2 regions of the Amycolatopsis ultiminotia genome follow, and region 2 is predicted to be linked to the other one. Evidence: riboswitches for the same ligand, from Rfam matches in the RefSeq annotation. Region 2 holds a riboswitch; the other holds the start of a gene.
What was found. A riboswitch is a leader RNA that binds a small molecule or an ion and turns the genes downstream of it on or off. The one in region 2 is predicted to bind thiamine pyrophosphate.

Region 1 (7,452 bases), on a different contig from region 2:
CGGCCGCCTCCAGCGTTTCGAGCGGGTCGGGCAGCAGGGTGCGGTCGTCCGCGTGCACTTCCAGCTTCACCAGATCCGTGTCCAGCGCCTCGCGCGCCAGCTGCGCGGTGAGCACCGCCTCGGCCGCGGTCCGGCAGCCCGCGGTGTTCGGCAACAGCTCGATGTCCAAGCGCCGCACCAGTTCCAGCACGCCGGAGCCGCCCTCGGCGTCGGCCCGGCGCAGAGCGACCGTGGTGAGTTGGGTGCCGGACGCGAGCAGTGAGCGCTCCAGCACCTCGAGGTTCGCCGCACCACCGGTGCCGATGATCAGCCGCGAGGAGAACTTGTGTCCCCCGATGACGAGATCGTCCACGATCAGCCTCCCTGCACTGCGGTCAGCACGTCGATGCTCGCGCCCTTCGGCACGACGGAAGCGGCCCAGTCACCGCGGCGCACGACCTCGCCGTTCACCGCGACAGCCACCCCCTGCCGGGTGGCCCCGACCGCGTCGAGCACCTCGGACACGGTGCTCCCGTCGGGGAACTCCTGCCACTGACCGTTGATCTTGAGCTCCATTCAGACTCGCTCCTTCTCCAGACGAGCGGGCGACGCCGCGGCGATCTCCGCCGGCGGCGCTTCGCCGGCCAGCCACGCCAGCACCGCGTCTGCGGTCACCGGCGCCATCAACAGCCCGTTGCGGTGGTGGCCAGTCGCGACGTATACGCCTTCGCCGACTTCGCCGACGTACGGCAGCGCGTCCCGGCTTCCCGCCCGCAGGCCGGCGGCCGTCTCCACTAGCTCGTACTCCGTGATGCCCGGCAGGATCCGCTCCGCGCCCTCAAGCAACTCGCGTACGCCGCGCGCGGTCACGGCCTGGTCGAAGCCCGCTTCGTACTGCGTCGCGCCGAGCACCAGCTCACCGTCTGCACGCGGCACGAGGTAGATCGGCCGCCCTTCGACGATCGCGCGCACGGTGTGCGGCGGAGGCGGCAGACAGCCACGCCGAGGCCGCAACCGCAGGATTTCCCCCTTCAACGGGCGCACCGCCTGCGCCAGCGACGGATGCAGTTGTCCGGTCCAAGCCCCTGCCGCGAGCACGACCGGACCTGGCACGTCGTCGAGGCTCGCCAGCCGCTCGCGGCGGAATTCCACGCCCTGCTGTGCCCCGGCCTCGGCGAGCGCGGTGAGCAGCTTCCGGTTGTCCACGGCCAGATCTCCCGGCACGTGCAGCCCACCCCGGACCGCGCCGATCCCGGGCGCCAGCCGGCGAGCTTCGCGGCTGGTCAGCGATTCCACGGCACGGCCGAGCGAACGCAGATGCCCGGCCAGGATCTCGAGGTGCCCGGCGTCCGCGGAATCGAACGCGAGCACGATCGTGCCGTGCCCGGCCAGCCCGGGATCGATACCCGCCGCCGACAGGTCCCGCGCGAACTGCGGCCACCGCCGCAACGACTCCTCACCCAGCCGGAGCACGTCCTCTTCCCCCGGCCACGCCTCGGTGACCGGCGCCAGCATGCCGCCGGCCAGCCACGAGGCACCACCGCGTACCGGTTCCGGATCGAGCAACCGCACCGGCCACCCGGCGGCCGCGGCACGCCAGGCGACCGACAACCCGATGACCCCGCCGCCGACGACGGTCGCAATTGTGTGCTCGGAACTCACTTTCGTACTCACGCTCCCTGCGCCGGCATGACCCGGATCAGGTTCCACGGTCGGAGCGGCAGCTCCCTCTCAGCCCGTGCCTCGGGCTCCCGTGCGGACCACTCCACCGTAGCGCGCGGGTAACGTCGCCGCCATGCCCGCCCTGTCCGGAGACCAGATCCGTGCCCGGCTCGCCGACGCCCGGCTGTACCTGTGCACCGACGCCCGCACCGACCGTGGTGACCTCGCCGAATTCGCCGACGCGGTACTCGCCGGCGGCGTCGACATCGTGCAGCTGCGGGACAAGTCCGATGGCGCCCCGCTCGAGGCCAAGCAGGAGATCGCCGCGCTCGAAGTGCTGGCCGAAGCGTGCACGCGCCACGGTGCGCTGCTGTCGGTGAACGACCGCGCGGACGTCGCGCTCGCGGTCGGCGCCGACGTGCTGCACCTGGGGCAGGACGACCTCCCGGTGCCGTTGGCCCGGCGCGTCCTCGGCGACGACGTGGTCATCGGCCGTTCCACCCATTCGGCCGAACAGGCCGCCGCGGCCGCCGCCGAGGACGGCGTGGACTACTTCTGCACCGGCCCGTGCTGGCCGACGCCGACCAAACCGGGCCGCCACGCACCCGGTCTGGACCTGGTGCGCACGACCGCGGCAAGCGCCACTGCCCGGCCGTGGTTCGCCATCGGCGGCATCGATCAGGAGCGGCTGCCCGCTGTGCTCGACGCCGGAGCGTCCCGGATCGTCGTGGTCCGTGCGCTCACCGGGGCCGACGACCCGAAGGCCGCCGCACAGGCGCTGCGCGCCCGGCTCGGCTGAGTCTCACGGGGTCGCGTTCGGCTGCACCGGGGCCTTCGACTCCGGCTGGCTCTGCGTGGTCGACGGCGCCGAAGAACCGGTGCTCGACGGCGGCGCCTGGTTTTCCGTGGTCGGCGACGTGGTCGTGGTCGGCCCGACGGTGGTGGTCGTGGTCGAGGGCGCCGTGCTCGGCGTGTCCGACGGCGTCTCGGTCGGCGTCGGCACGTCCTGCGTCTGGGTGGGCTGGTCGTCCTGCTGACGATCCTGCTGGCTCGTGTCCCGCTGCGGGAGCAGCCCGGTGTTCACCCCTCCGTTGCTGACCCCGTCGAGGGTGAACAGCACGGCCAGTGCCGCCGCGAACGCGACCACGCTGGAACCGATGATCAACGGCCAGCGCAGCTTGCGGAGTTTGGCACCGAAGCTTTCCTCGGCCTCCGGTTGCTCCTCCGGTTGCTCCTCGGGTGACTCCCCCGGCTGGAGCTTCGAAATGCGCACCGTCGGCATCTCCGACAGATCCGTGGACAGGTACACCGTCGGCGCGTCCCGTGGATCGCTGACCGGCCGCAGCCCGCCCTGGGTACGTCGCTGCCCAGCCGTGGCGAGCTTGTCGCGTGCCTTCTTCGCGGCGTCGCGCGTGCGCTGCAGCGAACGCAGGTACAGCTCACCGCCGACGGTGGTGATCACACTCGCCAGCCCGGCGCCCACCACCGTCCCTGCGACGCCAAGCGTCGAACCCAGCAACGCCGCAGTCACCGCGGCGAGTGCCGCGGCGGCCACCGAGGCCGGCCGCAGACCCCGCTTGGTGGCCTGCTCCGTCGTGCCCTTGTGCTCCTCGCCCATGATTCCGATCTGCTCGATTCCCGGCCGTTACCGCTGCCTGTCTCAACGAGTAAGTCGCGCGAAGAACTCCCTGCGTTGCTCATCCGTGAGCGAGCCCACGTTGACCGTCCACAATGGATGGTCTATGGCGCACACTCTCCTGACACGCTCGCCGGAACTGCTCGCCTACCCCGGTGGCAGCTAGCCGCGCACCCGGTCCAGCACCGCGTCGAGCGCACGCCGCACCGTGTCCGGTACGCCGTCGCGGCGCAAGTCGGTCATCAGCTGTTCGTTGATTCCGCCCGGAGTCGTGTGCCGGGCGGTCAGCTCGGCGAGCGCACCCGATCCCGCCGACAGCGACTGGCCGAGCTGTCCGAACACGTGGGTGAGGTACGCGGACGCCGCATCGGGATCGACTCCGTGCTCGCCCATCCACCCCGCGATGGTGGCGAGGTAGTCGAGGTGCGCGGCGAAGGTGGCGGTCGCCGCGCTGAACGCTTCCAGTCCCGCCTCGTCGTCCGGCACCACAAGGCCGCCGAGCGGCTCGAAGAGCCGGCGCGCGGCGGCGTCGTCCGGATACGCCACAGTGCGGCTCTGCCGCCGCTCGGCTTGCGGCAGCGGGATGGACCGGACCACCCGGGTGGCCGGTGCGGCCCACTCGCGCAGCCGATCCAGCCGCACCGCGGCCACCGCGCTGATCACCACGTGCTGCGGCCCGAAGGTCAGCTCTTCGAGCACCGCACGCACCACCTGCGGGCGCACCGCCAGCACGACGGTTTCCGCACGGTCGAGGACCTCCTGGTTGCTGCCGCACACCTGCACGTTCGGGAACCGCTCGGCCAGCGCCTGTCCGATTTCGCGGCCGCGTGGCGACAGGTACACCGGATCGGCCCCGTCGAGACCGGTCACGATGGCGGCCGTGATCTCCCCGGTACCGACGAATCCGTAGCCGGACATGATCATCTCCCTCGCTGCCTGGTGCCGGGGTGGACGTGCGTCGGCGGGCCTTCGACCCCGCAGTGCAGGCAGTCACCCGGATGCGGGGACTCGTCCGGCCGGTCCGCGGCGCCGAACACGCCATTGTGGATACCCAGCGCGATGAGCCCGCCCGCCACCGCCAGTACCGCGCAGATCACCAGTGCCGTCCGCCAGCCTGCGGTCAGCGCAGCCGGATCGCGATAGGCGGCACCGGTGAGACCGGCCGCCGCGGGCAGCACCGCGACCGCCAGAAGTCCACCCGATCGGGCGATCGCGTTGTTGACCCCGGAGGCGGCCCCGGCGTAGCGGTCCGGGGCCGCGGCGAGCACCGTGGCGGTCACCGGAGCCACCACGGCGGCCAGCCCGAGACCGAACACGACCACCGCGGGCAGCACCGAACCGAGGTACGACGAACCCGGTCCGACCCTGGTCAGCAACAGCATCCCGGCACCGAGCACGATCGGACCCGCCACGAGCTGTGCCCGCGGGCCGATCCGCTGGGCCAGTGCCCCGGAACGGCCGGACAGCAGCAACATCAGGATCGTGATCGGCAGGCCGGCCAGCCCGGCCAGGGTCGGCGAGTAGCCCAGCGAAACCTGCAACTGCAGCACCAGCAACATCAGCACGCCGCCGAGCGCCGCGTAGACCACGAAGGTGAGCGCATTGGACAGCGTGAACGTCCGGTCCCGGAACAACGCCGGTGGCACCAGTGGTTCGGTCGCATGGTGCTGCAGCCGGACGAACAGGCCGAGCCCGAGCACCCCGGCCACGAGCGCGACCAGTACGACCGGATCGCCGATCCCCCGTACCGGAGCCTCGACCAGTGCACCGGTCACCCCGGCGAGCCCGACCGCCCCGACCGCGGCGGCCCGGTAGTCCGGATGCCCGGTGGCGGCCTGATCGCGTGATTCGGGGACGAACCTGCGCGCCATCAGCACCACCAGCACGGCCAGCGGCAGGTTGATCAAGAACGCCAGCCGCCACGACCACGCCTGCACGAGCAACCCGCCGAGCAGCGGGCCGACCGCGGACGCGAGCCCGCCGAGTCCGGACCACGCGCCGATCGCGCGCGCCCGGTCCTCGCGGGAGAAGGACGCCTGCAGGATGGCCAGCGACCCGGGGGTGAGCAACGCGCCGCCGATGCCCTGCAGGATCCGGAAGACCACCAGCAGCTCGATCGACGGTGCCGCCGCGCACAACCCGGACGCCAGCCCGAACCAGACGACGCCGACCAGGTAGACCCGGCGGCGCCCGTAACGGTCGCCGAGCGTGCCCGCCACCAGGATCAGCGCGGCGAGCGCGAGCAGATAACCGTCCAGGATCCACTGCAGACCGGCCACCGAGGCGTGCAGCTGCTCGCCGATCCGGGGCAGCGCGACGTTCACGATCGTGCCGTCGAGCATCGCCATGCCGGAGCCGAGGATGGTCGTGCACAGCACCCCGCGCGCCGCGGAGGTGCCCCAGCGGATACCGGACCGGTCGGCCACGGTCACCGGGCAGCGGTCACGGCAGCAGCGTGGTGACGAACTTGTACCGGTCCCCGCGGTAGACCGCGCGGGCGAACTCGACCGGTTTCCCGTCCGTGGCGAAGGAATGCCGGGTGAGCATCAGTACCGGCATGCCGACGTCCGAGCCGAGCATCTCCGCCTCCTGCGGGCCGGCGAGCGAGGTCTCGATCGTCTCCTCCGCGCGTTCCAGCTCCACTCCGTAGTGCTCCCGCAGCACCGCGTACAGCGAACCACCCGCGGTGATGTGCTTGCGCAGCCCGCGGAAACGGCCAAGCGGCAGATGCGTCGTCTCGAGCGCCATCGGCTGTGAGTCGGCGAGCCGCAGCCGGCGCAGCCGGAGGATCTTCGCGCCGTTGCGGATACCGAGCAGTTTCGAGAGTTCGCCCTCGACCGGCAGTTCCTCGAGCTCGAGCAGTTTCGACGACGGCTTCAGGCCCTGTTTGCGCATGTCCTCGGTGTAGGAGGACAACTGCAGCCGCTGCGCGAGCTTCGGCTCGGCGGCGAACGTGCCCTTGCCCTGCACCCGGTGCAGCCTGCCTTCGGCGGTCAGGTCCGCCAGTGCCTGCCGCACGGTCGTGCGCGACACCGTGAATTCACCCGCCAGTGCCCGTTCCGTCGGGATCGGCGAGCCCGGCGGCAGTGCGTCGAGCAGATCGAGCAGATGCTGCTTCAACGCCCAGTACTTGGGTTCACGCTGCCCGCGCACGCCCGCCGTGGTCCCCGCCTCGCCCGCGGGGGATGTCTCCAGCATGACCGACTCCCTCAGTGTTGCTTCACCAACGCGCCACGTCCCCGTCAAGAAACGTACTCTTCTCCCCGTGCGCTGCGCCCGGCTAGCATTGGTCTAGACCTGATTGCAGGCCGTGCAGACCATCCGGGACACCCGTCCCGACGGAGAGGAAAGTGATGACCCGACAACATCCCGGCGAGCACATGGCCGCGGAAATCTCCGAGCAGCCTGCCGTATTGGCCGGGCTCGTCGAACGGCGGGCCGGAATCGCGGACGTAGCTGAAAAGATTTCACAAAAGCCGCCGCGGTTTGCGTTGCTCGCGGCACGCGGGTCCAGCGACCACGCCGCGTTGTACGCGAAGTACCTGATCGAGGTACTGCTCGGCCTTCCCGCCGGGTTGGTCTCCCCGTCCACCGCCACGCTCTACGGCGCCCGCCCCGACCTGCGAGACGTGCTGTTCGTCACCGTCAGCCAGAGCGGCGGCTCGCCCGATCTGATCGAGGTCACCGAGGCCGCGCGGCGGCAGGGCGCATTGACCGTGTCGGTCACGAACACCCCGGATTCGCCGCTGCGCGCGGCCGCCGAACTCGGCGTGGACATCGGTGCCGGGCTGGAGAAGGCAGTCGCCGCGACCAAGACGTATTCCGCAACGCTGCTCGCGCTGTACTTGTTCATCGACGCGGTCCGCGGCGGCAAGGGCGAGGAAGCGGAGCGGATCGGCGAGCTGGCCCAGCAGACCCTCGACGGTGCGGCCGAAGGCGTACAGCGCGCCGTGGACCGGTATCGCTTCGTCGACCGCGTGCTCACCACCGGCCGCGGCTACTCCTATGCGACCGCGCTCGAAGGCTCGCTCAAGCTGGCCGAGACGAGTTACCTGGCCGCTCGTGCCTACAGCGGCGCGGACCTGTTGCACGGTCCGGTCGCAGCGGTCGACGGGGAGACCGCGGTGCTCGCCGCCACCAGCGCCGGGCGCGGTGGAGAGGCGATGCGCGAGGTA
Region 2 (7,452 bases):
CTGCCGGTGTCAGGACCATCGCCGCCAGGCGGGGCGAGGAAGGTGTCGCGGTCGTCTGTCGGGGGATTCGAGCCGGGGTTCGGCGGGTGCGTGTGCGGGCTGAACGCCTCGGCGTCGTGCCGCATCTTGATCCATTTCAGCGGGTGAGCGAGGTGCGGGGCAGACTTCGTGACCTGGAGGGGCAAAAGGCGGGCCAAGGTTGTTGCCGGGTTACTCCATTCGCCGCGAAGCTCCCTTCACTGAATTCGGACGACCGAACATCACGCGGAGGAGTGGCTCGACATGAAGTCAGCAGGAAGGGGCGCACCGGCGTTCATCACGACGGCTGCCGCACTGGGGCTCAGTGTGCTTGCCATGGTGGGGACGACCTCGGTGGCGGAGGCTGCTTCGGCGGAGTTCCGGCTGTGCAACACCACCACGGCTTACAAGGTGCGGGTGGAGGTCGACGGTCACAACACCGATTGGACCGTCGCCGGTGCCGCGTGCGTGACCACGCAGGCTTCGACCGGTACGCAGTTTGTCCTGCGGATCAGGAAAGAGCAGGGCAACAAGTTCGAAGAGCGGGTCGGCGCGCGGGGAACCACGGAGGCGGCAGGTAACACGGCCGTGAACACCTTCAACGACTTTGACTCGTTCAAATACGACCAGGCGCGGTACTGAGAACGAATACCGCGAAATCGGTTCGAGAACGAACTGGGGCGCGGGAACCGATGTTCGCCGTATGAGGCACGGTGCGGGCTGAAGGAATCTATTCGGCCGACGAGCAACGTGGTCGCGGCAGTGGGCGCAACGCGGACCGGTCACGCCTGACGGCGACCGGAACCTTCGGCGGTGAAGGGGGCTTCCAGGATCCTGGAAGCCCCCTTCACCGTGAGCGAGGGGCGGGGGTGATCAGCCGAGCAGGCCGAGCACCACGATCGCAGTCAAGGTGAGGGCCGTGGAAAATACCGCGATCCAGGCGTGCTGGGAGACGGTGACCTGGGCGGAGGAGCTGTTCATGGCGTGTCCTCGGGCGTGAAGTGACGATTCCGCAGGGTTAGCGCCTTGATCATGCCCGGTGTTACTGCCTGTGCTCGAGATCACGCCGATTGCGTACGGTGTGCCAGAGCACCCCACCCGCGACGGCCACCATCAGGCCGAACGACACCGTGCCCACCACGATCGCCTGCAGCATTTCCGATCCTCCTGAACGTGCGGTCCGCTTTGCCTGGGTGACGCACCGGGAGGTCGTTCGTGTTGCCGTGGTAGCAGAGGTCACAGCTGATCAGCGGGACGCCAGCACCTCGTCGATCTGCCGCGCGAGTGCGAAGTCCTTCTCCGTGAGACCGCCCTCGGAGTGGGTACTCAGCCGGAAGGTCAACGTCCGCCAGCGGATGTCGATGTCCGGGTGGTGCTCGGCCGCCTCGGCGAGCTCGGCCACCCGGTCGACCACCTCGATCGCCGCCGGGAACGAGGAGAGCTCGGCGGTGCGGACGATGGTGTCGTCCGCGCGATGCCAGCCGGACAGGGTGGTCAGTGCCTCGTCGGCCGCGGTGTTGCTCAGGAGTTTCGTCATCACTCCATGGTGTCGGCTACGCTGCGAAGTTGCCACGGGAGTCCGGCACGCCGGACTGAGAGGCGGGCGCTACCGGTCCGCGACCGTTCGCACCTGATTCCGGGTAATGCCGGCGCAGGGAGGCCTACCGCTCTCCTTGTCCGGCTTAGTGCAGGAGGGCAGATGATTCCGCGGACCGCACGTACGGTGCTGGGCCTCGGCACGGTCGCAGTGCTGGCGAGTGCCTGTTCGCTGTCCGGCGGGAGCTCCGGCGGCTCGGCGGATTCCGACCAGCAGAATCCGACCGTCACGCTGGTCACCCACGATTCGTTCGCCGCGCCGCAGGACGTGCTCGACGCCTTTCAGCGCCAGTCCGGCATCACGCTCAAGATCGTCAAGTCCGGCGACGCCGGGGCGCTGACCAACAAGCTGGTGCTGACCAAGGGCAACCCGATCGGCGACGTCGCATACGGCGTCGACAGCACGTTCGCCTCCCGTGCGCTCGGTGAAGGCGTGTTCCAGTCCTACACGAGCCCCGAGTCCGACCGGGGCCCGCAGCGGTATTCGGTGGACCCGGAGCACCGGCTCGCCGCCGTCGACCTCGGCGACGTCTGCGTGAACGTGGACACCGGCTATTTCGCGGCGAAGGGCGTTCCGGCTCCGACGTCGTATGACGATCTGGCCGACCCCCAGTACAAGGACCTGATGGTCGCCGAGAGCCCGGCCACCGCTTCCCCCGGCCTGGCCTTCCTGCTCGGCACGGTCGCGAAGTACGGCGAATCGGGCTGGCCGGACTACTGGAACCGGCTCAAGGCCAACGGGCTCAAGGTCGACAGCGGCTGGGAGGAGGCCTACAGCAAGGACTTCTCCGGTTCGTCGGGCAAGGGCCAGCGCCCGATCGTGGTCTCCTATGCCTCTTCGCCTGCCGCGGAGCTCGGCGAAGACGGCAAGCCGCGGACCAAGGCACTGCTCGACACGTGTTTCCGGCAGGTCGAGTACGCCGGGGTGCTGGCCGGTGGCAAACAGGTGCCGCAAGCGCAGAAGGTGGTCGACTTCCTGCTCTCGCAGCAGTTCCAGGCCACCGTCGCGCCGAACATGTACGTCTACCCCGCGCGCCAGGGCGTCGAGCTGCCTGCCGGCTGGACCGCCGTGGCACCGCAGCCGTCGGACCCGGCCACCATGGCAGCCGAGAAGATCCAGGCCGGCCGGGAGAAGTGGATCGGTGCATGGCGTTCGCTCATGGGGGCGTGAGGACTGCCCGCACCGCCGGGCTGACCCTGCTCGGCCTGCTGCCGGTCGCCTTCCTGCTGGTGTTCTTCGCCTGGCCGGTGGTGGCGATCATCGGCCGCGGCTTCTCCGCCGGTGGCGTGGACACCGTGCTCGGCGACCCGCAGACCTGGCGGCTCGCCGGGTTCACCGTCGGCAGCGCCGCCGCTTCCACCGTGGTCGCGGTGCTCGCCGGACTGCCGGTGGCGTACCTGCTGGCCAGGGTGCGGCTGCCCGGGGTCGGACTGGCCCGGACCATCGTGCTGGTCCCGTTCGTGCTGCCGACGGTGGTCGTCGGGCTCGCGTTCCGCGCGCTGTGGCCGGACGGTGGCGTGCCGGCGCTGGTACTGGCCAACGCGTTCTTCAACGTCGCCGTGGTCGCACGGACCGTCTCGGGGCTGTGGGCGCACCTGGACCCGCGGGCCACCGAAGCCGCGCGGGCGCTGGGTGCCTCGCCGTGGCGGGCGTTCCGCACGGTCACGCTGCCCGCGCTGGCGCCTGCGGTCGCCTCCGCCGCCGCGGTGGTGTTTCTCTTCTGCGCCACCAGTTTCGGTGTGGTGCTGATCCTCGGTGGCGGGAACTACCGCACCTTGGAGACCGAGATCTACCTGCGTACCGTCGATTTGCTGGATCTCTCCGGAGCGGCCGCGCTGTCGTTGCTCCAGTTCGCCGCCGTGATCGCCGCTCTCGCGCTCGGCGCGGTCGCCCGGCGGCGCCGGGAGAACGCCGAACGGCTGCGGTCTGCCCGGGTCACCGCGCGTCGGCCGGGTGGCGGGCAGTGGTCGGTGGTTGCCGCCGCGGTGGTGGTGCTCGGGTTGCTGCTGACGCCGATCGTCGCATTGCTCGTGGCGTCGGTGTCCACTCCGGACGGATGGAGCTTCGCCGGGTATCGCGCACTGTCGAGCACCGGTGTGGACGGCGCACTGCAGGTGACCGGCTGGGTCGCGGCGCAGAACTCGCTCGCCGCGGCCACCGACGCCACGCTGCTCGCGCTGGCGATCGGGGTGATCGCCAGCGTGGTGCTGGTGGCGCTGCGCCGTTCGCCGGGGCGGTTCGCCCGCGGGACGGGCGAGACGATGGACGCCGCGTTGATGCTGCCGCTGGGGGTTTCCGCGGTGACCGTCGGATTCGGCTACCTCGTGACGCTCGACGCGTTGCCCGGTGACCTGCGCACCTCGCCGATGCTGGTGCCGCTGGCACAGGCGCTGGTGATCATCCCGCTGGTGGTGCGGATGATCCTGCCGGTGCTGCGTGCGATCGACGAACGGCTGCGCCAGGCCGCGGCGACGCTGGGCGCGGGTCCGCTGCGGGTGTGGCGGGAGATCGATCTGCCGCTGGCCGCGCGCTCACTGGTGGCCGCCGCCGGATTCGGCTTCGTGGTCGCGCTCGGCGAGTTCGGCGCGACGAGCTTCCTCGCCCGTCCGGACGCACCGACGCTGCCGGTCGCGGTCGCCACGCTGATCGGCAGGCCGGGGGAGCTGAACAACCAGATGGCCTACGCCTCGTGTGCCCTGCTGATGCTGGTGACCGTGGCGGCCGTCGTGCTGATCGACCGGTTCGGTTCGGTCGGGGAGTTCTGATGGCGCTTTCGGTACGGGACGTCACCGTCCACTATGGAACCTTCGCCGCGGTGCGCGACGCCAGGCTCGACCTCGCCGACGGTGAGGTGCTCGCGCTGCTCGGACCGTCCGGCTCGGGAAAGTCGACCTTGCTGCGGGCGATCACCGGACTGGAACCGGTGTCCTCGGGGACGGTTTCCTGGGACGGCGCCGACCTCGCCGCGGTCCCGGTGCACAAACGGGGCTTCGGCCTGGTTTTCCAGGACGGTCAGCTGTTCCCGCACCGCGACGTCGCCGCGAACATCGCCTTCGGCCTGCGCATGCACGGCGTTGCCCGTGCACAGCACGCGGAACGGGTCACCGAACTGCTGCACCTGGTGGGGCTGGCCGGATTCGAACGCAGGCGGGTCACCGAACTGTCCGGCGGACAGGCCCAGCGGGTCGCGCTGGCCCGCGCGCTGGCCCCGAAGCCCCGGCTGCTGCTGCTCGACGAGCCGTTGTCCGGACTCGACGCGGGGCTGCGCGAGCAACTGGCGTTCGATCTGGCGGACCTGTTGCGGCGCAGCAAGATCACCGCGCTGCTGGTGACGCACGATCAGGAGGAGGCGTTCACCCTCGCCGACCGGGTGGCGGTGCTCGACGAAGGCGAGATCCGGCAGGAGGGCGCCGTTCGATCGGTGTGGCAGCATCCGGCCGACGAATCGGTGGCCCGTTTCCTCGGCGTCACCACGTTCCTGGCCGGTACCGCCGACGGCGGGGTGGTGCACACCGAACTCGGTGCCGTCGAGCTGCCCGGTACCGCGGACGGGCCGGTCCGGCTGGGCCTGCGCCCGCACGGGCTGCGGGTGGCCGGGGAAGGCGTGCCGGGCGAGGTCGTCGCGGCCGTGCGCAGGCGCGACCACCTGCGTCTCGTCGTCCGACGGGAAGAGTCCACAATGGACGCGGTAGCGCCGGCCGGGCGGGATCTGCGGGCAGGCGATCCCGTCCGGCTGGTTCCGGATCCGGACGGGATCGCCGTGCTCGGCTGAGCGGCCCTGGGCGGTTCTGGCGGTTCTGGGCGATCAGCCGTCGCGGGTGGCGAGCCTGCCGTAGGCCACCGAGAGGCCGACCACGAGGTAGCAGACCGCACGCAGCGCACCCTCGCCGAGCATCGTCGAGGACATCGGGTCCTGCAGTACCTCGGTCGGCGCCTCCGTCCAGTTCTGCGTGAGCAGGAACGGGTGCAGCCAGTCCAGCGACGTCAGGAAGCCGAGGATGGTGAACACGATGTTGCCGGCCAGCACCGAGGCGACCACGAGCATCGGGTGTTCGGTCCAGCTCGACACGGCCAGCGCGACCGCGCCGACCGCCCACATCTGCAGCACGATCCAGCCTGCCACGACCAGGATGCGCACCAGTGCCCCGCCGAGCGACAACGTGGTGCCCGACAAGGTGAACAGTGAATCGGTACCGTTGAGGATCAGGCCGGTGACCACCCCGGTCACGCACATCCCGAGCACCGCGACCACCGACACGATCGCCACGCCGATCGCCTTCACCGTCAGCAGCCTGCCCCGGCTCACCGGTGCGACCAGCCAGCCGCGCAGCGTGCCGTGCGCTGCCTCACCGGCGATCGCGTCCGCACCGGCCATGGCCGACGCGAGCGGCAGCAACAGCGTCAGTGTCATCACCATCGCCGCGATCGGCAGCACGAAGGCGTTGTTCACCGCGGACGACAGCAGCGCCGCGCTCGCGTCGCCCCCACCGGGGCCGGACGAGTTCTGGCCGACCAGCGTGAGCCCGATGCCGATCACGATCGGCACCAGTGCCAGCAGCCCCAGCACGGCCAGCGTGCGCGGCCTGCGGAAAATCCAGCGCAGCTCCGCCGCGATCAGCCGCGGCAACGGCACGGTGTCGTGCCCGGTACGGCTCACCGGCGCGGTGAGCGTCGCGGTGTTGACGCGGCCTCCCGCGGGAGGGAGCACGTCGGCGGTGCTCATGACGCCTCCACGGGAGGGAGTGCGTCGGCGGTGTTTATGGCGCCTTCTGCGGTAGGGAGTGCATCGGCGGTGTTGACGTCGCCTCCTGCGGGAGAAAGTGCATCGGCGGTGCTCATGAGTCCCCCTCGTCGTCGCTGCCTGCTTCCGATCCCCCTTCGGTGAGGCGGGCGAACAGGTCTTCCAGGCCGGTCCGTGCCCTGGTTGCTTCGTGCACCTCGACGCCGGCTTGCACGAGGACTTGCAGCACTCGTGGCGACGGCGTGGCGGTGAGGTCGGCGCGGACGCCGTCCGGGGTCAGCCGGGCACCGATCCGGTTCTCCCGCAAGGTTTCCAGCGCCAGTTCGGCGTCCGGGGTGCGGACCAGCAGTGCCGCGTTGCCCGATTCCAGCAGTTCGGCAAGTTCGCCCTGCGCGACCACGGTGCCCGACTGCAGCACCGCTACGTGTGTGCAGGTCGCCTCCACCTCGGCCAGCAGATGCGACGACACCACCACGGTCACGCCCTCCGCGTGCAGTTCGCCGATGATCCGGCGGATCTCCCTGGTACCCGCCGGATCGAGGCCGTTCGTGGGTTCGTCGAGCACGACCATCCGGCGCGGCACCAGCAGTGCGCCGGCAAGGCCGAGCCGCTGCTTCATGCCGAGCGAATAACCCTTGTACCGCCGGCGTGCGGCTGCGCCGAGACCCACCCGCTCGATCGCCGCGTCCACCGCGCCGGGGATCGCCTTCGAGGCCAGCCGCGGTTCCGCCGCGGCGAACCGCAGCAGGTTCTCCCGGCCGGACAGGAACGGGTGGAAGCCGGGGCCCTCGACCAGCGCGCCGACATCCGGCAGTGCATGCGCCGACTCCTCCGGCATCCGCCTGCCGAGCAGTTCGACCTCGCCCTCGGTCGGCCGCACCAGCCCGAGCAGCATCCGGATCGTGGTCGTCTTGCCGGAACCGTTCGGCCCGAGCATGCCGAGCACGGCGCCGTCGGGCACATCCAGGTCCACGTGGTCCACCGCGACCGTGCTCCGGTAGACCTTGCGCAGCCCCCTGGTGCGCGCGGCCGGGACCGCCGGGGCGGACACCTCGTCCGAGATGCCCGCCCCGGCCTCGACCGCGGTGCTGGTCAC

Region 1: another riboswitch for thiamine pyrophosphate. It lies ahead of thiO (glycine oxidase ThiO); the one in region 2 lies ahead of ABD793_RS31870 (thiamine ABC transporter substrate-binding protein).

What each region holds. Positions count from the first base shown of each region.
Region 1 is NZ_BAAAZN010000009.1:116,958-124,409, forward strand. It holds gene thiG (thiazole synthase) at 1-352, opposite strand, end outside; gene thiS (sulfur carrier protein ThiS) at 355-555, opposite strand; gene thiO (glycine oxidase ThiO) at 556-1,653, opposite strand; TPP riboswitch at 1,639-1,744, opposite strand; gene thiE (thiamine phosphate synthase) at 1,775-2,440, shown strand; gene ABD793_RS21615 (hypothetical protein) at 2,444-3,259, opposite strand; gene ABD793_RS21620 (NAD(P)-binding domain-containing protein) at 3,440-4,195, opposite strand; gene ABD793_RS21625 (MFS transporter) at 4,198-5,709, opposite strand; gene ABD793_RS21630 (GntR family transcriptional regulator) at 5,720-6,475, opposite strand; gene ABD793_RS21635 (SIS domain-containing protein) at 6,631-7,452, shown strand, end outside.
Region 2 is NZ_BAAAZN010000017.1:109,091-116,542, forward strand. It holds gene ABD793_RS31860 (hypothetical protein) at 355-660, shown strand; gene ABD793_RS31865 (4a-hydroxytetrahydrobiopterin dehydratase) at 1,265-1,555, opposite strand; TPP riboswitch at 1,580-1,693, shown strand; gene ABD793_RS31870 (thiamine ABC transporter substrate-binding protein) at 1,718-2,785, shown strand; gene ABD793_RS31875 (ABC transporter permease) at 2,761-4,380, shown strand; gene ABD793_RS31880 (ABC transporter ATP-binding protein) at 4,380-5,387, shown strand; gene ABD793_RS31885 (ABC transporter permease) at 5,421-6,338, opposite strand; gene ABD793_RS31890 (ABC transporter ATP-binding protein) at 6,451-7,452, opposite strand; gene ABD793_RS31895 (LolA family protein) at 7,449-7,452, opposite strand, start outside.